2 regions of the Streptomyces sp. NPDC001980 genome follow, and region 2 is predicted to be linked to the other one. Evidence: predicted binding sites of a transcription regulator. Region 2 holds the regulator's gene; the other holds the start of a gene.
The links. Region 2 encodes HspR, which represses chaperone genes until heat shock. Its sites were predicted from a motif close to TTGAGNNNNNNNNNCTCAA; they were not measured.
Positions count from the first base shown of each region.

Region 1: a site for HspR is predicted at 4,169-4,187, ahead of dnaK (molecular chaperone DnaK). Genes of this name have one in related genera too.

Region 1 covers NZ_JBEOYD010000038.1:8,530-19,251, reverse strand. The annotation lists gene narH (nitrate reductase subunit beta) at 1-956, shown strand, start outside; gene narJ (nitrate reductase molybdenum cofactor assembly chaperone) at 956-1,450, shown strand; gene narI (respiratory nitrate reductase subunit gamma) at 1,447-2,169, shown strand; gene dnaK (molecular chaperone DnaK) at 2,268-4,121, opposite strand; gene ABT137_RS39460 (OsmC family protein) at 4,262-4,687, opposite strand; gene ABT137_RS39455 (vWA domain-containing protein) at 4,755-6,551, opposite strand; gene ABT137_RS39450 (ATP-binding protein) at 6,548-7,609, opposite strand; gene ABT137_RS39445 (alkaline phosphatase family protein) at 7,794-9,797, opposite strand; gene ABT137_RS39440 (hypothetical protein) at 10,144-10,575, opposite strand; gene ABT137_RS39435 (MBL fold metallo-hydrolase) at 10,660-10,722, shown strand, end outside.
Region 2 covers NZ_JBEOYD010000019.1:26,214-36,935, forward strand. The annotation lists gene ABT137_RS27235 ((Fe-S)-binding protein) at 1-912, opposite strand, end outside; gene ABT137_RS27240 (MraY family glycosyltransferase) at 1,141-2,160, shown strand; gene dnaK (molecular chaperone DnaK) at 2,255-4,090, shown strand; gene grpE (nucleotide exchange factor GrpE) at 4,087-4,743, shown strand; gene dnaJ (molecular chaperone DnaJ) at 4,780-5,961, shown strand; gene ABT137_RS27260 (heat shock protein transcriptional repressor HspR) at 5,967-6,413, shown strand; gene ABT137_RS27265 (PA14 domain-containing protein) at 6,502-8,472, opposite strand; gene ABT137_RS27270 (sugar ABC transporter substrate-binding protein) at 8,766-9,875, shown strand; gene ABT137_RS27275 (transglutaminase family protein) at 10,033-10,722, opposite strand, start outside.

The sequences.
Region 1 (10,722 bases), on a different contig from region 2:
ACCGGTGCCGGGGCTGGCGGATGTGCGTGACCGGATGCCCGTACAAGAAGGTCTACTTCAACCACGCCACCGGCAAGGCCGAGAAGTGCACGCTGTGCTACCCGCGGATCGAGGTCGGCCTGCCGACGGTCTGCTCGGAGACCTGCGTGGGCCGGCTGCGCTACCTCGGGGTGGTCCTCTACGACGCCGACAAGGTGACGGCGGCGGCCGAGACCGAGGACGAGAAGGCGCTGTACGAGGCCCAGTTGGGCGTCTTCCTCGACCCGGAGGACCCGGCGGTGCGGCTGGCCTGCGCGGCGGCGGGCATCCCGGACGACTGGACGGAGGCGGCCCGGCGCTCGCCGGTCCACGCGCTGATCAGCAGGTACCGGGTGGCACTGCCCCTGCACCCGGAGTACCGCACGCTGCCCATGGTCTGGTACATCCCACCGCTGTCCCCCGTCGTGGACGCGCTCTCCGAGACCGGACACGACGGCGAGGACGCCGACAACCTGTTCGCCGCGATCGACACCCTGCGCATTCCCCTCGCCTACCTGGCCGAGCTGTTCACCGCGGGCGACCCCGCCCCGGTCCGCGCCTGCCTGGAGAAGCTCGCGGCGATGCGCTCCCACATGCGGGCGCTCAACCTGGGCGAGGAGCCGGACCCGGCGGTCGGCTCCGCGGTCGGGATGCGGCCGGAGGAGATCGAGGCGATGTACCGGCTGCTGGCGATCGCCAAGTACGAGGACCGGTACGTGATCCCGACGGCGGCCGTCGGCGACGCCCGCCGCCTGGAGGAGTCGGCGCTGCCCGACGGGTGCAGCCTCGACTTCGACGGCGGCCCCGGCATGGGCGGCGACGGCCCCTTCGGCCAGGACTCGGGGCGGAAACTGCTCCCTGTGGTGTCGGTGCAGAACTTCCACGGTCTGCGCAGACGGCAGACCGCCGACACTCCCGACGAGGCGAAGGAGGACTGATGCCCTCGGACGCGGTGTTCTACCAGGCGGCGGCGCTCTGTCTCACCTACCCGGACGACGACTTCGTCGCCCGGCTGCCGCTGCTGCGCGAAGCCGCCCCGCAACTGCGGGAGTTCACCGACCACGCGACGGTGACCCCACCGCAGGAGCTGGCCGCGCACTACGTGCAGGTCTTCGACTTCAAGAACCGGCACAGCCTCTACCTCAGCTGGTGGCGGGACGGCGACACCCGCCGCCGGGGCATGTCCCTGGTCCGGTTCCAGGACATCTACAAGGCGTACGGCATGGAGTTCACCGGCGAGGAGCTGCCGGACTTCCTGCCCGCCGTCCTGGAGTTCACGGCCCGCACCGGCAACACCGACCTGCTCACCGAGCACCGCGACTGCCTGTCACAACTCCGCTGCCGGCTGACCGACTTCGGCACCCCGTACGCCTGCGTCCTGGACGCGGTCTGCGCCACCCTGCCGACGGCGCCCACCGGAGTGCGCCCATGACCACCCTCCTGTGGGGCGCCCTGCCCTACACCGCGTGCGCCCTGCTCGTCGCCGGACTGGCCTGGCGCTACCGCTACGACAAGTACGGCTGGACCAGCCGCTCCTCCCAGGTCTACGAGTCGAGGCTGCTGGACATCGCCTCCCCCGTCTTCCACTACGGCATCCTGTTCGTCCTGGCCGGCCACCTCGTCGGCCTGTTCGTCCCGGCGTCCTGGACGCGGTCGCTCGGTGTCGGCGAGCACACGTACCACCTGTTCTCCCTCTACGGCGGCACGCTCGCGGGCGTCCTCACGGTGGCCGGCCTGGCCCTCCTCCTCTACCGGCGCCGCACCCGGGCCCCGGTCCTGCGCGCCACGACGACGAACGACAAGGTCATGTACCTGGTCCTGGTCGCCGCGATCGTGCTGGGCATGACCGCGAAGCTGAGCCACACCTCCGGCGACGGCTACGACTACCGCGCCACGATCGCCCCCTGGGCCCGCAGCCTCTTCACCCTCCAGCCGAAGACGGCGCTGATGGCGGGCGTCCCGCTCCTCTACCGGATCCACACGGTCATCGGCATGCTCCTCATCGCCCTGGTCCCCTACACCCGCCTGGTCCACATGTTCAGCGCCCCGGTGCTGTACCTGTTCCGCCCGTACGTGGTGTACCGGTCGAGGGACCCGAGGCAGTTGGGCCCCCGCCCGGAACGCCGGGGCTGGGAGACCACCCGCAACTGATCTCTTCTCCGCCCGCAACCAATCTCTTGCCCCGCCCGCGACCAATCCTTTTTCCGCCGCAACGGCGCTCAGCCACGACGGCGGAATCCGGCGGTGCCTCACCCAGCCGCACCCCTCTCGTCGTCCACGATCTCGGCGTCCACCACACCCTCCTCCTCGCCCTCCGGCGCCCGCTGTTCCTCGGCCGAACCGCCGGAGGCGGAGGCGTTCGCGTACATGGCCTGCCCCATCTGCTGGCTCACGGTCGCCAGCTTCTCCACCCCCTGCCGCAGCTCGCCGGTGTCGGCGTCCCGCTCCAGCAGCGCCTTCAGCTCGGTGATCGCCGCCTCCACGTCGGTCTTCGTGCCGCCCGGCACCCGCTCCTCGTTCTCCCGGAGGAACTTCTCGGTCTGGTAGACGAGCTGCTCGGCCTGGTTCCGGGTCTCCGCCGCCTCGCGGCGCTTGCGGTCCTCCTCGGCGTACTGCTCGGCCTCCCGCATCATGCGGTCGATGTCGTCCTTGGGGAGGGCGGAGCCGCCGGTCACGGTCATCTTCTGCTCGCGGCCGGTCGCCAGGTCCTTCGCCGAGACGTGCATGATCCCGTTCGCGTCGATGTCGAAGGCCACCTCGATCTGCGGCACCCCGCGCGGTGCGGGCGGCAGGCCGGTGAGGTCGAAGACGCCCAGCTTCTTGTTGTACGCGGCGATCTCACGTTCGCCCTGGTAGACCTGGATGCCGACGGAGGACTGGTTGTCGGCCGCGGTCGTGAAGATCTCCGAACGCCGGGTGGGGATCGTGGTGTTGCGCTCGATGAGCCTGGTCATGATGCCGCCCTTGGTCTCGATCCCCAGGGACAGCGGGGTGACGTCGAGCAGCAGCACGTCCTTGACGTCGCCGCGGATGACACCCGCCTGGAGGGCGGCGCCGACCGCGACCACCTCGTCCGGGTTGACGCCCTTGTGCGGGTCCTTGCCGGTGAGTTCGCGGACCAGGTCGGTGACGGCGGGCATCCGGGTGGAGCCGCCGACCAGGATGACGTGGTCGATCACCGACACCTGCACGCCCGCGTCCTTGACGGCCTGGTGGAAGGGTTTCTTGCAGCGGTCCAGCAAGTCGGCCGTGAGCTCCTGGAACTGAGCCCGCGTCAGCTTCTCCTCCAGGTGGAGCGGCCCCTCCGCGGAGGCGGTGATGTACGGCAGGTTGATCGACGTCTCCGTCGACGAGGACAGCTCGATCTTCGCCTTCTCGGCGCCCTCGCGCAGCCGCTGCACGGCCATCTTGTCGTTGCTCAGGTCGATGCCGTACTGCCCCTTGAACCGCTTCACGAGATGCTCGACGATCCGCTGGTCCCAGTCGTCGCCACCCAGATGCGTGTCACCGTTGGTGGCCTTCACCTCGATCACTCCGTCGCCGATCTCCAGGAGCGACACGTCGAAGGTGCCGCCCCCGAGGTCGAAGACGAGGACCGTCTGCTCCTCGCCCCGGTCCAGGCCGTAGGCGAGCGCGGCGGCGGTCGGCTCGTTGATGATCCGCAGCACCTTCAGGCCGGCGATCTCCCCGGCCTCCTTGGTGGCCTGCCGCTGGGCGTCGTCGAAGTACGCGGGTACGGTGATCACCGCATCGGTGACGTCCTCGCCGAGGTAGGCCTCGGTGTCCCGCTTGAGCTTCTGCAGCACCCGCGCCGACAGTTCCTGGGCCCGGAAGCGCGTTCCGTCGACGCTCCCGCTCTCCGGGAACCGCCAGGCCGCGTCGCCCATGTGCCGCTTGACCGAGCGCGCGGTGCGGTCCACGTTGGTCACCGCCTGCCGCTTGGCGACCTCGCCGACCAGCACGTCGCCGTTCTTCGCGAAGGCCACGACCGACGGGGTGGTGCGCGCCCCCTCGGCATTGGCGACGACGGTGGGCTCACCGCCCTCCAGCAGGGCCACCACCGAGTTCGTCGTACCGAGGTCGATACCGACCGCACGTGCCATGTCCGTCCCCTTTCCGCCCGGGCGCTTCCTCGACTCCAGCACAAAACTTGAGCGAGCTGTTGTCAATGCCGGGTACCCCGTAAACGACGATGCCGCGCCCCCCGCGGAAGGGGGGCGCGGCATCGCGGCGGGTACGGCGGTCAGGCGAGCTTCGCGTCCAGGGTGATGGTGGTGCCGGTCAGGGCCTGGCTGACCGGGCAGTTCTTCTTGGCGTCCTCGGCGGCGGCGACGAAGCCGTCCGCGTCCAGGCCGGGGACGGTGCCCTCGACGGTCAGGTGGATGCCGGTGATGCCGGTGCCCGGCTGGAAGGTGACGTCGGCGTTGGTGACCAGCTTGGTGGGCGGGGTGCCGGCACCGGTCAGGGCGTGCGACAGCGCCATGGAGAAGCAGCTGGAGTGGGCGGCCGCGATCAGCTCCTCGGGGCTGGTCCTGCCGTTCGCCTCCTGGGAGCGCGAGGCCCACGTGACGGGCTGCTCGCCGATACCGGAGGAGTCGAAGGTGATGACACCGTTGCCCTCGGTCAGGCTGCCTTCCCAGACGGTGTGTGCGGTGCGCGTGGTAGCCACGGTTGTTCCTTTCGGCGATGAAGGCGAATGAACCGGTTCGCTCGCCCCCATCCGATCACATCAGGGCTCACCGCACCCGGAAGACCGGCCCACGGGGGGTGAACGGCAGGCGACGTCCGTCCGGGATCAGATAGGCGTGCTCGCGGCGCACCCGCAGGACGTCGCACCAGCCGTCGGTGATCACGAGGACCGGCGCGGTGGGCGGAAAGTCGTCGGCGCGCTGGAGCAGGTCGATGCCGGGCTGCAGGACCGTACCGCCGCGGCCGTGCACCCGGACCCGGCCGGCGATCTCGGTGGTCGGGAGGTAGCCGGCGTCGTGCGGGGCCGCGTCGCAGAAGACGACACGCGCGGCCGGTACGTCACGGGCCTCGGCGTAGGAGGCGATCGCGCCGAGGGCCTTGCCGAGCAGGGTGCGGTCCATGGAGCCGGAGGTGTCGAGGACCACGCCGAAGGTGCACCGGGCGACCTCCTCGGGCGGGAAGTACCGGCCGGCGCGCGGGATGTCCGGGGTGGACGACTGCCGGCGCGAGGGGCGGGCGTACGACCGTACGGCCTCCGGGCGCGGCACGAACTCGTCGAACCACCGGGCCAGTCGGGCGTCCCAGGGCAGCGGCGGATGGCTGAGTGCGCGGATCTCCTCGACCAGGCCGCCGGGCAGCAGGCCCCGGTCCTGTGTCTGGTGCAGGTCGAGCCCCTGGCACAGTCCGCGCCGGTAGAACTCGTCGAGGTCGACATACGCGCCGGGCGGCCCGAGCGGCGCGCCCAGCACGTCACCGCGCCCCTTGCCGCGCAGCGTGGCGAGCCGCCGCATCCTCCTCAGGTCGACGGCGATCCGGTCGTACACCTCCTCGGCCGACAGCCCCTTCAACTCGGCGTCGTACAGCAGCCCTTCGGGCATGGTGCCGACGCGCATCTCGACCAGCCAGCCGTTGATGACGTAGTCGCAGGCGATGTTGAAGAGGTAGGGGTCGCGGCTGCCGAGGCGGTCGCCGTGGCGCAGGGCGGCGTGCAGCATCTCGTGGGCGAGGACGAACCGCCACTCCTCGTCGTCCATGGTCCGCAGCGGGTTGACGTAGATCTCGCCGGCCTCGGGGTTGACCGCGGCGACGGCGATGTCGTGGGCGCGGGCCAGTTCGGCGTCGGCGACCAGTTTGATGCCGGCCGCGATGCCGCCGAGCAGCGGGTACGAGGAGACGAACCAGCTCAGTGCCTGTTCCCAGGGGCGCAGCGGGGTGGGCGGGCCGGTCATGGAGGTGCGGCGGCCGCCGGCCAGGTCCATCGCCCGCGACATGGTGCGGGTCAGCGCGTGCGCGAACCCGACCTGCCAGTCGGGGACCTGGCCGGCCCACTTGTTCCAGGAGAGGAGGAGCTGGTCGGGCTCACCGCCGCTCGTGCCACCGTGCTCGTACGCGGTCGGAATGCCGCCGGTCCGGCGCCAGCCGGCGGCGAGCCGTTCCTCGTCGCCCTCCGGGTAGGAGGCGGGCAGGTGGTCGGGGGCCTCGCCGATCGGGAAGGTCTCCAGGAAGCGGTTGACGACGGTGCAGCGGGCGGCGAGGTCGTAGCGGTCGGGCTGGGTACGCGGTCCGGTGGTGGCCGGCAGGTGGCCGAAGCCGAGGTGGATGGTGCAGTGCGCCAACGCCCAGGCCCACTCTGCGGGTTCGGCCCGCCGGGTGGCGTGCGCGTGCAGCACCCCGTCGGAGTCCGCGCGCACCAGCCCCTCCCGGGGGGCGAGTTCACACTTCTCGTGCCGGCAGATCGTGAACTCCACCGCCCGCAGGGCGGGGTTGGCCCGGAGCAGCTCGACGCCGGCCGCGAAGTTCTCTGCGGCCGGGTCCTGCTTCTTGCGGGCGGCGGCCCGGCTCATCGCCGGGCCTCCACCAGCCGGGGCATGTCCCGGGCCGCCTCGATCAGGAACCAGGCGGGCAGGACCGGGTTGCCGTCGGCGTCGGAGGCGATGACGGTCTGGGCGACCTCGACGGAGATCTCGGCGAGCTGCACCAGCAGCGACTTGGCGCGGTACGCGGTCTGCCGTCCGTTCGCCGACATGTGCTCCTTGTCGGCGGGCAGTTCCTTGACGAGCCGCCCCCGGAACGACTCGGCGAGGTAGTAGAGCAGGTCGCGGTCCTCGGTCCGGGGCGGCCAGCCCGCGTCCCCCTTCAGGATGGCCTCGATCCCGAACCGGCTGCGCACGATCTTGACGTATCCGCAGAAGGCGGTGGCGTGCGCAGGGGTCAGCGTGCCGTGCGCCAGCACCTTCAGCGTCTCCTCGTCCAGATCGCGTCCGAAGGAGTGCAGGGCGTCGGAGAGCATGTGCCAGGAGCGCGGGGTGGAGAAGGGCTCCTCGGTCTTCGGCGGCTTGGACCACAGGTGGTCGGGCCGGTCGGTGAGGTGGTCCAGGATCCACGGGTGGATGCCGTTGGCCGCGGCCCAGGCGAGCCAGTCGTGCGCGGAGGCCTCCAGATGGACGTGGGCCAGCCGGTTGACGAGCGCGGAGGCGATGGGCCGGGCGAGGGCGTTGTCGGTGGCCCGGTTGCCGGCGCCGATGACGATCGACCCCTTGGGCAACTCGTAGGTGCCGATGCGCCGGTCGAGGATCAGCGAGTAGAACGCCTTCTGCACATCGGGGGTGGCCGCGTTCAGCTCGTCGAGGAAGAGGCAGTACGGCTCGTCCCGGGCGATCGACTCGGGCGGACAGAACACCGACCGCCCGTCCCGGATCTGCGGAACCCCGATCAGGTCCTCGGGCGCGAGCTGCGTACCCAGCAGGCTCACGCACTCCAGCCCGAGCGATTCGGCGAACTCCCGCACCAGGGAGGACTTCCCGATGCCGGGGGCGCCCCAGATGAAGACGGGCCGGACGGTGGCGAGTCCGAGGAGGAGTTCGGGGATACGGGAGGGCGTGACGGTCACGGCTGCCTGCAAGAGGCTGCTCCTTGGGGGGTGTTCGAGAGGTTTGCGACTCGAACAGTGTGAGCCGGGAGCGAGAGGAACGCAGCCGATTTATCCGGGGCCGAGCTGGAGCGCCCCTTGAGGGGCGCGGGGCTGTATCGATTTTCGGCTCCGCCGCGCGGGCGCGAACACCCCCCACCGGCCCGCAGCCAACGAACTACGCGGCCCTCTCCCCCTCCTCCGCAGGCAAGGGAACCTGCGGCCCGTCCGCCTCCCGAAGCCACCGCCGCAGCACCCCATGCACGGCCTCGGCCCCCGCAAGCTCCTCCCCCTCCCCCACCGGAGCGGAGACGCAGACCGGCGACAACAGGAACGGCCGCCCCTGAGCGCCCCCCAACCCCCCGTGCGACCCGATCTGCTCCTCGAACGCCAGCACCTCGCCGCTCTCCGCGTCGTACCAGGAGTTGACCATGATGTCGGCGGTGTGCGGAAAGGAGTGCGTCCGCCGTACGGCGTCGGCCGCGCCCGCCCCGAAGACCGCCAGCGGCCCCGCGAGGCCGTCGAGCCGGTCGAGCGGGATCTCCGCGCCGTACGCGCCGAGCACCACCCCGCCGTGCTCCTCGCTGCGCACCAGCAGGAACCCGATGCCGGGATGGTTGGCGAGGGTGGTGAGCAGCGCGGGATGACGGGCGTCCAGCTCCTCCTTGGTCATGCGGTGCGGCACGTCCGGGAAGGAGACCAGGCCGAGGTTGCCGGAGGCGAGCACGATCGGCTCCGAGTCCCGCGTCGGCCGGTGCTTCTCGCCGCCCTCCTCGACGGGCCTGCGCAGCGCCGCGCGGACGGCGGCCCGCGCCTCCGTACCGCTGTGGGTTCGCTCGGCCTTGCGCGGCACGTGCAGTCCGCAGCCGGCCCGGACCAGGTCGCCGAGGCCGAGGCCGTAGCGGGTGTGGAAGGTCTCTCCGGGGCTCTGGCCGTGGTCGGACAGGACGACGATCCGGTACTGCCGTGGGGCGTGTTCGGCGGCCTTCTCGATCAGGGCGAGGGCGCGGTCCAGGCGTTGCAGCACCTTCTCGGCGTCCCGGCTGTGCGGGCCTGAGTGGTGGGCGACCTCGTCGTAGGCGACCAGGTCGGCGTAGACGGCGGTGCGGCCGACGAGCAGGTCGCCCATGACGGCGGCGACGACGACGTCCCGTTCCACGACGGTCGCGAAGGCGCGGACGAAGGGGTAGAGGCCGCCGCGGCTGACGCGCGGGCGCTGCTTGCGGAGCCGGGCCACGGTGGACTGGCCGATCTCCCGGCCGACCTCGGCGAAGAAGGAGAGCGCGGTGCGGACGGCGTTGGCCGGGTCCGCGAAGTACGCGAAGTAACCGGCGCGGGAACGGTTCTCCCGGCCGCGGCGGCGGGTGGCTATCGACAGGACGAGGGCCTGTTCGTCGGCGCCGCCGCCGAACAGGTTGCCGCGGCTGGCGCCGTCCAGGGTGAGCAGTCCCCCGTCGGCGGTGCGCTCGACCGCCCGGCGCTGGAGTTCGGCGGCGCTGGTCGGCCGGTTGCAGACCATCACCTCGCGGCTGTCCTTCTCGTACCAGCGGAAGGCCGGGACGTCGACATTGGAGCCGTGCAGGATGCCGAGCTGGCTGGCGCCGGTCTGGCTGGACCAGTCGGTGCGCCAGGGGGTGAGCCGGTGGGTGGTGGCGAGCCATCCGGCGACGGTCGGCATCAGGCCCTTGGCGACCGCGGCGGTCAGGACGTCGTGCCCGACTCCGTCGAGCTGGAGGAAGACGGTGCCGGGGGTGGCCGGGCAGGGCGGGTGGGATCTGCGGCGGCGGATGGCGAGCCGGGAGAGCCGGTGGCCGTAGGCGTCGTCGTCGCGGACGGCGAGGGCACCGCCGGTGGCGGAGGCGACGGCGGACATCACGGCGGCCACGATCACGGCGGTCTCCGGCGCGGCCTCGCTCTGCCCGGAGGGGTTGATGCGCAGGGCGACGAGAAGGAGGGAGCCGTTGAGGAAGAAGACCAGCAGGCCTAGGACGAGGGCGGGCACGAGCAGCAGCAGCCGTACGAGGAGGGGCCAGACGACGGCCGAGAGCACACCGAAGGCGCCGGCGCCGAGGGCGGCGGTCACGGCGACGCGGGTGGCGCTGTCACCGTCGGGTGACTGGAGCTGGAAGTCGGGCAGGATGCCGGCGAGGACCAGCATGGTGACGGTGGACACCGCCCACACCGTGACGCTCCGCCCGACCTGACTGACGACCCGCCGCCACCGCACGCCCCACCGACCTCACGTCCGCGACCCGCGCCGGATGCGGGTCTGCTCGCGCCAACACTGTCACATGCGGGCGGGCCGGAAGCGGTCGGTCACGGTGGGGTCGGCACCGCCGGACACGGCTGCGGGAGCTGGGCGCCGTGGCGGCGGATGCAGGGGAGCCGATGCCCGCAAAGAGCCTGTGCGGGGTCGGTTCTCCGAGTCCGCCGCAGCGGTGGCCCGCCACGACGGCGGTGTCCGGCGGTGCCGTGCCCGCGGCTGCCCGACCGGCGGGGCACAGCTCCGCTGCTCGACGGCCCCGGCCCTACCGCCCGTCGTACCCCGCCGTCGGCATGGACAGCCTGCGGTGGATCATGGCCTTCATCCGGGCGTCGTAGCGCGGTTCCGCACGGCCCACCGTCTCCACCCGGACCCCGCGTCTCGCGCACTCCGCCATGAAGTCCTCGACCGACGACAGCGCGCTCTCCAGGACCCGTCTGCTCGGGGCGACGAAGACGTCGAGGCCGGGCCGGACGCCGGTCCACAGGGCGCTGTGGTCGGGGCGCAGGCCGCGGACCAGGAGTTCGCGGGCGATGACGTAGCCGTGTTCCACGGCCCAGCGCGCACACATCGCGTGCTGGCTGCGGGAGTCGACCAGGAAGGGGTCGATCTCCAGTTCCTCCAGGGGCGTCAGACTCGCGATCGCGGTCACCCGCACCAACGCGAGCCCGCCGGAGGCACCCCGCACCTGTCCCATGGCGTCCCCCCTCACCTCCGGGTTTCGCCGCCGACCCTACTCCTGCACGTAGGCTTCGGGGAGTCGCGCGAAGGAGGCAAAGAGGTGCCGGTGGAGATCACCTGGTGGGGTCACGCCACCTGCACGATCGAGGATTCGGGCATACGC
Region 2 (10,722 bases):
CTCGGTGCAGGTCGAGAAGTCGAGGAGGCCCTTCCAGGAGAACTGCTCCACCTGGGAGACGCCGAAGACGTCGTCCTCGCCCGGGTCGGTGAAGTCGATCGGCTTGCCGCCCGAGGTCATCGGGAGCAGCGCGCCCAACGAGGTCTCACCCGTCGCGTTCCGCTTGAACCAGATGTTCGGGAAGGCGAGGAAGCGGTGCCAGGCGACGCCCATGTCGGTCTTGAGGGCGACCACGATCATCCAGATGAAGGAGGTCGCGATCTTCAGGCCGGCGAAGAAGTAGGTGAGGTTCTGCAGCGTGGAGACGTCCATGCCCCGGAACCAGGACACGACCGGGTACGAGATGAAGAACGACGCCTCGTAGGAGTCCACGTGGTGCTGGGCGCCCTCCAGCGCGTGCAGCGTGAAGATGCAGACGCCGACGATCAGGATGACCGTCTCGACGAAGTAGGCCTGGCCGAAGTTGGAGCCGGCGAACCGGGACTTGCGGCCCGGCCGGTTCGGCTTGCTCAGCTGGCGGATGACGATCAGCACGAGGATGCCGAGGACCGTCATGGTGCCGATGAACTCGACGAAGACGTTGTACGGCGCCCAGTCGCCGATGACCGGCAGGATCCAGTCGGCCTGGAACAGCTGGCCGATGGCGTTGACGATCGTCAGCAGGAGGGAGAAGAAGCCGACCGCGACGAACCAGTGCGCCACGCCCACGATGCCCCAGCGGTTCATCCGGGTGTGGCCGAGGAACTCCCTGACCACCGTGACGGTCCGCTGGACGGGCTCGTCGGTACGGGTGCCGGCGGGCACGTTCTGGCCGAGCCGCAGGAAGTTGTAGATCTGCAGGACGGCGCGCGCGAACAACGCCACGCCAACCACGATCAGAACCAGCGACACGATGATCGCGGCGAGTTGCATGGGGGCTCCTCGGGCCTGCGAGGGGTGGTCTCTTCGGGTCTCTTCGCAGAGGGTTCCCGAAATTACTAAGCGGTAACTTATGCAGTCGGTTCGAGACTACCCGCATCTTTACTCGCACTGTAGCCAGGTGCGGGGTGATCTGGATCGCTGAGGTCTGCCTGGGCGGTACGCCCCAACCCGATCGTGTTATTCGTACATAATTGTTACATTTAGGTCTAATTTGGACCCGTGCTCTACGGGATCGCCGCCGCCACCACCGCCTTCCTGCTCGCCGCCTTCCTCGCCGCGCTGATCCGGCCGTGTGCCCTGCGGGTCGGGCTGGTCGACCGGCGGCGGGCCCGGCGGGTGCCCGCGCTGGGCGGCCTCGCCGTGGTCGGCGCCACCTGCCTGGTCGCGTTCGCCGGCGACTGGACGGCCGTCGCCCCGCTCGGCACCGGCGTCGGGGAGCTGGTGGCCGCCGGGGGAGCGGTGGCGCTGCTCGGGGTGGTCGCCGACGTGTGGCGGCTGAAGACGCGGTTCCTGCTGTTCGGTACGGCGGTGGCGGCCGCGTGCGTGGTGCCGTACGGCGAGTTCGGGATCGTCGGCGGGGTGCTCGGCGCGGGCTGGATCGCCTTCGTCGCCGTCGCCTTCAAGGGGCTCGACCATGCGGACGGGCTGGCCGGGACCGTCGGGGTGGTGACCGCCTTCGGGGTCGGGGCCTGTGCCGCCGCCGAGGTGATGGACGGGCTCGCCGTGCTGCTGAGCGTGCTCGCGGCCGCGCTCACCGGGTTCCTGCTGCACAACTGGGCTCCCGCGCGGATCGCCCTCGGCGCCGCGGGCTCGCTGTTCACCGGGTTCGTGCTGGCCGCCGCCGCGCTGATCACCCGGTCCGGGTACGACCCCGCCGCCAGCGCGGGCGTGCTGTTCGCGCTCACCGCCCTGGCGAGCGCCGACGTCCTGCTCGTCGTGCTCTCGCGGCTCCTCGCCGGGCGCCCGGTGCTGCGGCGCGGGCCCGACCACCTCGCGCACCGGCTGCGGCGCCTCGGGCTCACCTCGCAGCGGGCAACCGTCGTCCTCGGTGTCGCGTCCTTCGCCGGGGTGCTCGTCGCGGTGCTCGTGCACGGCGGCTGGGTCGCCCGGACCGGCGCCACCTGCGTCGCCTGCGTCACCTTCAGCATCGTGCTGCTACTCCTTCGGGTTCCGGTGTACGGGCCCCGGAACGCCGTGTCGACGCAGGTCAGCGGGCACTTGCGTGTAAGGAACGGATAAGACTTGAGTCTGTTCCACTCAGGTCTGTTGACCCAGGACGAAGCTTGATGCACACTTGAGCCCGTTCCACTCAAGTCAGCTGGAGGAAATCACCATGGCACGTGCGGTCGGCATCGACCTGGGCACGACTAACTCCGTCGTCAGCGTTCTTGAAGGCGGCGAGCCCACCGTCATCACCAACGCCGAGGGTGCCCGGACCACGCCGTCCGTCGTCGCCTTCGCGAAGAACGGCGAAGTCCTCGTCGGCGAGGTCGCCAAGCGCCAGGCGGTCACCAACGTGGACCGGACGATCCGGTCCGTGAAGCGCCACATGGGCACCGACTGGAAGATCCAGCTGGACGGGAAGGACTTCAACCCCCAGCAGATCTCCGCGTTCATCCTGCAGAAGCTCAAGCGGGATGCCGAGGCCTACCTGGGCGAGAAGGTGACCGACGCGGTCATCACCGTCCCGGCCTACTTCAACGACTCCGAGCGCCAGGCGACGAAGGAGGCCGGCGAGATCGCCGGTCTGAACGTCCTGCGCATCGTCAACGAGCCCACCGCCGCCGCGCTGGCGTACGGCCTCGACAAGGACGACCAGACGATCCTCGTCTTCGACCTCGGTGGCGGCACCTTCGACGTGTCCCTCCTGGAGATCGGCGACGGCGTCGTCGAGGTGAAGGCCACCAACGGCGACAACCACCTCGGTGGTGACGACTGGGACCAGCGCGTCGTCGACTACCTGGTCAAGCAGTTCGCGGCCGGCCACGGCGTGGACCTCGGCAAGGACAAGATGGCCCTCCAGCGCCTCCGCGAGGCCGCCGAGAAGGCCAAGATCGAGCTGTCCAGCTCCACCGAGACCTCGATCAACCTGCCCTACATCACCGCCTCCGCCGAGGGCCCCCTGCACCTCGACGAGAAGCTCACCCGCGCCCAGTTCCAGCAGCTGACCGCGGACCTCCTGGAGCGCTGCAAGACGCCGTTCCACAACGTCATCAAGGACGCCGGCATCCAGCTCGGCGAGATCGACCACGTCGTCCTCGTCGGCGGCTCCACCCGTATGCCCGCCGTCGCCGAGCTCGTCAAGGAGCTGACCGGCGGCAAGGACGCCAACAAGGGCGTCAACCCGGACGAGGTCGTCGCCATCGGCGCCGCCCTCCAGGCCGGTGTCCTCAAGGGTGAGGTCAAGGACGTCCTGCTCCTCGACGTGACCCCGCTGTCCCTCGGTATCGAGACCAAGGGCGGCATCATGACCAAGCTCATCGAGCGGAACACGACGATCCCGACCAAGCGGTCCGAGATCTTCACCACCGCCGAGGACAACCAGCCCTCCGTCCAGATCCAGGTCTACCAGGGCGAGCGCGAGATCGCGGCGTACAACAAGAAGCTCGGCATGTTCGAGCTGACCGGTCTGCCGCCGGCCCCGCGCGGTGTCCCGCAGATCGAGGTCGCCTTCGACATCGACGCCAACGGCATCATGCACGTGACCGCGAAGGACCTCGGCACGGGCAAGGAGCAGAAGATGACCGTCACCGGCGGCTCCTCGCTGCCGAAGGACGAGGTCGACCGGATGCGCCAGGAGGCCGAGCAGTACGCGGAGGAGGACCACCGCCGCCGCGAGGCCGCCGAGACCCGCAACCAGGGCGAGCAGCTCGTCTACCAGACCGAGAAGTTCCTCAAGGACAACGAGGACAAGGTCCCGGGCGAGATCAAGACCGAGGTCGAGGCCGCCATCGAGGAGCTCAAGGAGCACCTCAAGGGCGAGGACACCGCCGAGATCCGCACCGCCACCGAGAAGGTCGCTGCCGTCTCGCAGAAGCTGGGCCAGGCCATGTACGCCGACGCCCAGGCCTCGCAGGCCGCGGCCGGCGGTGCCCCCGCCGGTGACGCCGCCGACGACGTGGTGGACGCCGAGATCGTCGACGACGAGCGCAAGGACGGTGCCGCGTGACGGAGGAGACCCCGGGCTTCGAGGAGAAGCCCGACGTCCCCTCCGGCGCCACCCCCGACGACGCCGCGCCGAAGGCCGCTCCCGCACAGGGGGCGGCCCCGGCCGGGGACTCAAGCGCACAGCTGGCCGGTCTGACGGCGCAGCTGGACCAGGTGCGCACCGCGCTCGGCGAGCGCACCGCGGACCTCCAGCGTCTCCAGGCCGAGTACCAGAACTACCGCCGCCGGGTGGAGCGCGACCGGATCACGGTGCGGGAGATCGCCATCGCGAACCTCCTGACCGAACTCCTGCCCGTGCTCGACGACATCGGCCGCGCGCGGGAACACGGCGAACTGGTCGGCGGTTTCAAGTCGGTGGCCGAGTCGCTGGAGACGGTCGCGGCGAAGATGGGCCTGCAGCAGTTCGGCAAGGAGGGCGAGCCCTTCGACCCGACGATCCACGAGGCGCTGATGCACAGCTACGCGCCGGACGTCACCGAGACGACGTGCGTGGCCATCCTGCAGCCCGGGTATCGCATCGGCGAGCGCACCATCCGCCCCGCGCGGGTGGCGGTCGCCGAACCGCAGCCGGGAGCGACGGCGGCGAAGGCCGAGGGGACCGAAGAGGCCCCGGCGGCCGGGGACGAGAAGGACAACGGCCCTGAGGAGGGCTGAAGTCGTAGGTAACACGTGGAAGGAGGGGCGTCGGGGATGAGCACCAAGGACTTCATCGAGAAGGACTACTACAAGGTCCTCGGCGTCCCCAAGGACGCCACCGAGGCCGAGATCAAGAAGGCGTACCGGAAGCTCGCCCGCGAGTTCCACCCGGACGCCAACAAGGGCAACGCCAAGGCCGAGGAGCGCTTCAAGGAGATCTCCGAGGCGAACGACATACTCGGCGACCCCAAGAAGCGCAAGGAGTACGACGAGGCACGCGCCCTCTTCGGCAACGGCGGCTTCCGCCCGGGGCCGGGCGCGGGCGGCGGCAACTTCAACTTCGACCTGGGCGACCTCTTCGGGGGCAACGCCCAGGGCGGGGGCGGCGGCTTCGGTGGTGGCGGCGGCGGCTTCAGTGACGTCCTGGGGGGCCTGTTCAACCGGGGCGGCGGCACGGCCGGCCGTACCCAGCCGCGGCGCGGCCAGGACATCGAGTCCGAGGTCACGCTGAGTTTCACGGAGGCCATCGAGGGCGCCACGGTCCCGCTGCGGATGTCCTCGCAGGCCCCCTGCAAGGCCTGTTCGGGCACCGGCGACAAGAACGGCACCCCACGGGTGTGCCCGACCTGCGTCGGCACCGGCCAGGTGGCGCGGGGATCCGGCGGCGGCTTCTCGCTCACCGACCCCTGCCCCGACTGCAAGGGCCGCGGCCTGATCGCCGAGCACCCCTGCCTCGACTGCAAGGGCAGCGGCCGGGCCAAGTCGTCCCGGACCATGCAGGTCCGCATCCCCGCCGGGGTCACCGACGGCCAGCGCATCCGCCTGCGCGGCAAGGGCGCACCGGGCGAACGCGGCGGCCCCGCGGGCGACCTGTACGTCATGGTGCACGTGGACGCCCACCCGGTGTTCGGCCGCAAGGACGACAACCTCACGGTGACCGTCCCGGTGACCTTCACCGAGGCGGCGCTCGGCGGCGAGGTCAGGGTCCCGACCCTGGGCGGACCGCCGGTCACCCTGAAGCTGCCCCCGGGCACGCCCAACGGCCGCACCATGCGCGCCCGTGGCAAGGGCGCGGTCCGCAAGGACGGCACCCGCGGCGACCTCCTGGTCACCGTCGAGGTGAGTGTCCCGAAGGACCTGTCGGGGAATGCTCGTGACGCACTGGAGGCGTATCGCGAGGCGACCGCGGGCGAGGACCCGCGGGCCGAGCTGTTCGAGGCCGCGAAGGGAGCATGACAGAGATGGACGGCCGTCGACGTAACCCGTATGAACTGACCGAGGAGACCCCGGTCTACGTCATCTCGGTGGCGGCCCAGCTCTCCGGACTGCACCCGCAGACGCTGCGCCAGTACGACCGCCTCGGCCTGGTCTCCCCCGACCGCACGGCCGGGCGCGGCCGCCGCTACTCGGCCCGCGACATCGAGCTGCTCCGCCAGGTGCAGGCGCTGTCGCAGGACGAGGGCATCAACCTGGCCGGCATCAAGCGCATCATCGAACTGGAGAACCAGGTCATAGCGCTCCAGCAGCGCGTGGCCGAGCTCCAGGCGGCGGTCGACGGCGCGGCGACCGCGATGCAGCAGCGCGAGGCCGCCGTCCACGCGTCCTACCGCCGCGACCTGGTGCCGTACCAGGAGGTCCAGCAGACCAGCGCGTTGGTGGTGTGGCGGCCGAAGAAGGCCAAGGACTGAGCAAGGGACTGAGCAAGGGACCGAGCAAGGACCGAGCAGCAGTGGGAAAGGGCCCGGAGGCGCACCTCCGGGCCCTTTCGCATGCCGGTCACGGCTCCAGGATCGCCCACTCCGCGCCCGGTGCCGACTCCGTGCCGTCGGCGTACAGCGCGGTCACCCAGTAGTAGTGGGTGGTGCCGCGGGCGGCCGTGGTGTCGTCGTACGAGCGGTCGGTGGTGGCCGCCAGCTTCTCGTACGTCTGCGTGGCCGGGTTCCAGCGGTAGACCTGGTAGCCCGTCGCCGAGTCGACCGCGTTCCAGGCGAGGTGGACGCCGCCCGCGTCGGGGGTGTCCGCCGTCAGGGTGAGCGGGGAGCCCTCCGGGGTCGCCACCGACGGGGTCAGGTCCAGTTCGTCGACGGCGACCGCGGTCACGGGCCCCAGCCATCTGCTGGAGTTGTTCGCGTTGTCGATCGCGTCGACCCAGTAGCAGGCGTGGTCGCCGTCCGGCGTCCGCACGTCCCGGAAGTGCGAGGTGCCGGCCGGCAGATGCGCCCACTCACCGGCGGAACAGACCTGCTCCTCGCCCTCCTCGCCGAGGACCGTGCCCCGGTAGACCGCGTACCGCTTCAGGTCGGGCTCGGTGTTGTCGTCCCAGTCCAGCTCGATGCCGTACTCCGTGGCCGTCGCCGTCAGACCGGTCACCTGCGCGGGCGGCTTGTCCGATTCGAGCGGGGTGACGGTGACCGGGTCCGTGGGCAGCGAGACGCTGTTCGCCTGGTCCTGCGTCGTCACCACGTAGTGGTACGTGGTGCCCTCCTGCGCCGAGTCGTCGTCGCAGCTGTACCGCCGTGATCCGTCGGCGAGTTCGGTGTAGGTGATGTAGCACGACACCGGCTCGCCCGTGGTGCTGACGGGCAGGGTCGTCGAGCGGTAGACGTGGAAGGCGAGGACGTTGGCGTCGCCCGGCTCGACCGTCCAGCTCAGCAGCGCGGCACCGGCCTCCGCCGTCGCCGTGAGATCGCGCGGCGCGGCGGGCGGACGGTGGGCGCTGGTGGTGTCGCTGTACGGCGACAGGTGACCGGAGCCGTCCACCGCGGCGACCTTGTACGTGTAGGTGTAGCTGCGGTGGAGCGTGTCGTCGCTGAGGTGGTTCCAGTTGACGACGGTGGCCTGCTCGGTGCCGTTCGGATCGGTGCGCACCACCCGGTACTTCACCGCGCCCGGCACCGCCCGCCAGGACACCTCGGCCGTGGTGTCCGTGACCGACGTGCCGAGCCCGCCCGGCGTCGCCAGGGTGATGCTGGTGACCTGCTGGTCTGCGGTGCCGGTGGACTCGTTTCCGGCCTTGTCGTAGGCGCGGGCCTCGTAGTAGTAGACGGCGCCGGTGGCCGGCGGGGTGTCGGTGGACGAGGTCGCGGTGGTGGTGGTCAGCCGGGTCCAGGTCGTGCTGCCCCGCAGGCGGCGGTAGACCCGGTAGCCCGCGAGGTCCATCTCCGTGTTCCTGACCCAGCTGAGCTTCGTGGTGTTGCTCGCCGTGTCGTACGACACGAGCGGGTCCCTGGGGGTGAGGGGCCTGACCTTGTCGACGGAGGCCGAAGTGCGGGGTGTGTACGTGACCTTGACCTTGGCGCTGCCGGTCCAGTTGACGTAGTCGACGCGGAGGGTGTGCTTGCCGGACGGGACGGTCACGTTGACGGTTCTGCTCACCGTCCCGGTGGTGTTCTTCCACAGGTCGATCCTGCGGCTGCCGTCGAGGTAGACGCGGATGCCGTCGAGGCCGGAGGCGGCGAGGGCGAAGGGGCCGCCGGAGCCGAAGTCCCGGGTCACGCTCCAGCGCACCCCGAAGTTGTCCTTCGGGAGGCCGGACGCCGGAGCGCCGCTCCAGCTCTCGTTGACCGAGGAGTCGCAGTCCGTCTTCTTCGGGGTGCCCTTGAACGTGGTGTTCGCGAACAACTGCCTTTTGAAGACGGGGGAGGAGCAGGTTGTGGCCGCCGAGGCGGTGACGACGGCGCCGCCGAGCAGCGTGCCGGCGGTGGCTAGCACCACGGCGGCGGCCGCGGCGCTTCTGGCTGGGTTCATTCGATCCTCTGGTCGTATCCGTACGACGGGGAAGGTCGTTCCGGATGTCGACTCGTGAGGAACCGCGTTGGTTGTACTGATCTTTGCCTACCCGTGAACTCCCTTTGGATGGAGGGTCCGTAAAGGGTGTTTGGAGGCGATTCCGCTGAGCCTTCACAGATGCAGCGGAGCGTGGTGTTGCGCACTCGTTAAGTAGTTCCGCTTGACGCCGGGTGTGGCGTACGCGTTGTCTTTTCAGACATCTGGGTCGCAAAGCAGCCCACGTCCGGAACGCACCTGAAGTGAGCCCCCGTATGCGTCGTATAGCCATGTTTGTGGCCGCGTCCACGATGACCCTTTCGCTTGCCGGCTGCGGCGTGCTCAACGCGACAGGATCGTCGACGTCCGCGAGCCCGACGAAGGGCAACGACATCACGGTGGGCGTGCTGATGCCGGACAAGATCAACACCCGGTACAGCAACTTCGACTACCCGATCATGCAGTCGAAGATCGCCGAGCTCACCAACAAGCAGGGCAAGGTCGACTACCAGAACGCCGCGTCGTCCGCCTCCACGCAGGCGACGCAGATGCAGAAGATGATCGACGACAAGATCGACGTGATCATCCTGGACGCCGTCGACGCGCACGCCATCGCGGGCACGGTGAAGAAGGCCAAGGCCGCGGGCATCCCGGTCATCGCCTACGACCGCCTCGCCGAGGGCCCGATCGACGCCTACGTCTCCTTCGACAACGAGCTCGTCGGCGAGGTGCAGGCCCGCACCCTGCTGGAGGCGCTCGGCTCGAACGTCGACACCTCCGACAAGGTCGTCATGATCAACGGCTCGCCGACCGACCCCAACGCCAAGCAGTTCAAGACGGGCGCCCTGTCCGAGCTGAGCGGCAAGGTGACGACCGCGAACCTCTCGTACGACACCAAGGACTGGAACCCGGACATCGCCGAGCAGGAGGTCACCAAGGCGATCGGCGCGATCGGCAAGGACAACATCGCCGCCGTCTACTCCGCCAACGACGCGATGGCGGGCGGCGTCGTCAAGGCCCTCAAGGCGGCGGGCGTGACCACCATGCCGCCGATCACCGGCCAGGACGCGGACCTCGACGCCATCCAGCGGATCCTCGCCGGCGAGCAGTACATGACGGTCTACAAGCCGTACCCGGACGAGGCCGAGGCCGCCGCCCAGATGGCCGTCTACAAGGTGCAGGGCAAGGACATCCAGTTCGACGCGCTCACCCAGGACACCGTCGACAGCCCGACCAACAAGAACATCCCGTCCCAGCTGGTGCAGGTCAGCGCCGTGACCAAGAGCAAGATCAAGGACACCGTCGTCGCGGACGGCATCTACAAGATCTCGCAGATCTGCACGGCCGCGTACAAGACCGCTTGCGCGGAGGCGGGTCTCAAGTAGGGCCCTGCCGACGGCCCCGTTCCCGGCTCAGGGAACGGGGCTGCTGTGGGTGCGCCCAGCTGCGGGAGGCACGCCTGCCCGCAGCTGGGTAGCTGAAAAGGGACGGCTGGGGGAGGAACTGCGCGACCGGCCCCCCACCGGCCGGCAGACGGCCCGACTACGCGACCCGAGTGAACTCCACCGTCACCTCCGGCGCCCCTCCCGGCACCCCCCGGTAGATCCCCTTGTGCGGCGTGACGTCGTCGTAGTCGCGCCCCCGCCCCACCACCACGTGATCCTCCCCGGCCCGCACCCGGTTCGTCGGGTCGTACCCGCACCAGCCGCCGGCCCAGTACTCGATCCACGCATGGCTCTGCCCGGCGACGGGCCGGTTCGGCTCCGCCTCCCGCTCCGGGTGCAGGTACCCGGAGACGTACCGGGCCGGCAGCCCCAGCCCCCGCAGCAGGGCGATGGTGAGGTGGGTGATGTCCTGGCAGACGCCCGCCCGCTGGGCCCACGCCTCCGCGGGGGAGGTGTTCACGCCGGTCGCGCCCGGCAGGTAGGTCACGCGGTCGGCGACCAGCCCCGAGACGGCCACCGCGGCCTCGTGCGGCCCCAGCCCCGCCGCGGCGCCCAGCGCCTTCTTCACCAGCTTCTTCGGCACCGACGTACGCCCGGTCGGCGTCACGAACTCCAGCAGCCGTGACCCCGCCGCCCGTTCGGCCAGCTCCGCCCACCCCGGCGCGGCCGGCAGCGGGCCCGGCGCCGCCGTCTCCACCAGGCTGGACGCGGTGATCGTCAGGTCCTCGTGCGGCTCAAGGAGGTCGAAGCCGGTGACCTGGGTGCCCCAGTAGTCCCAGTACGACCA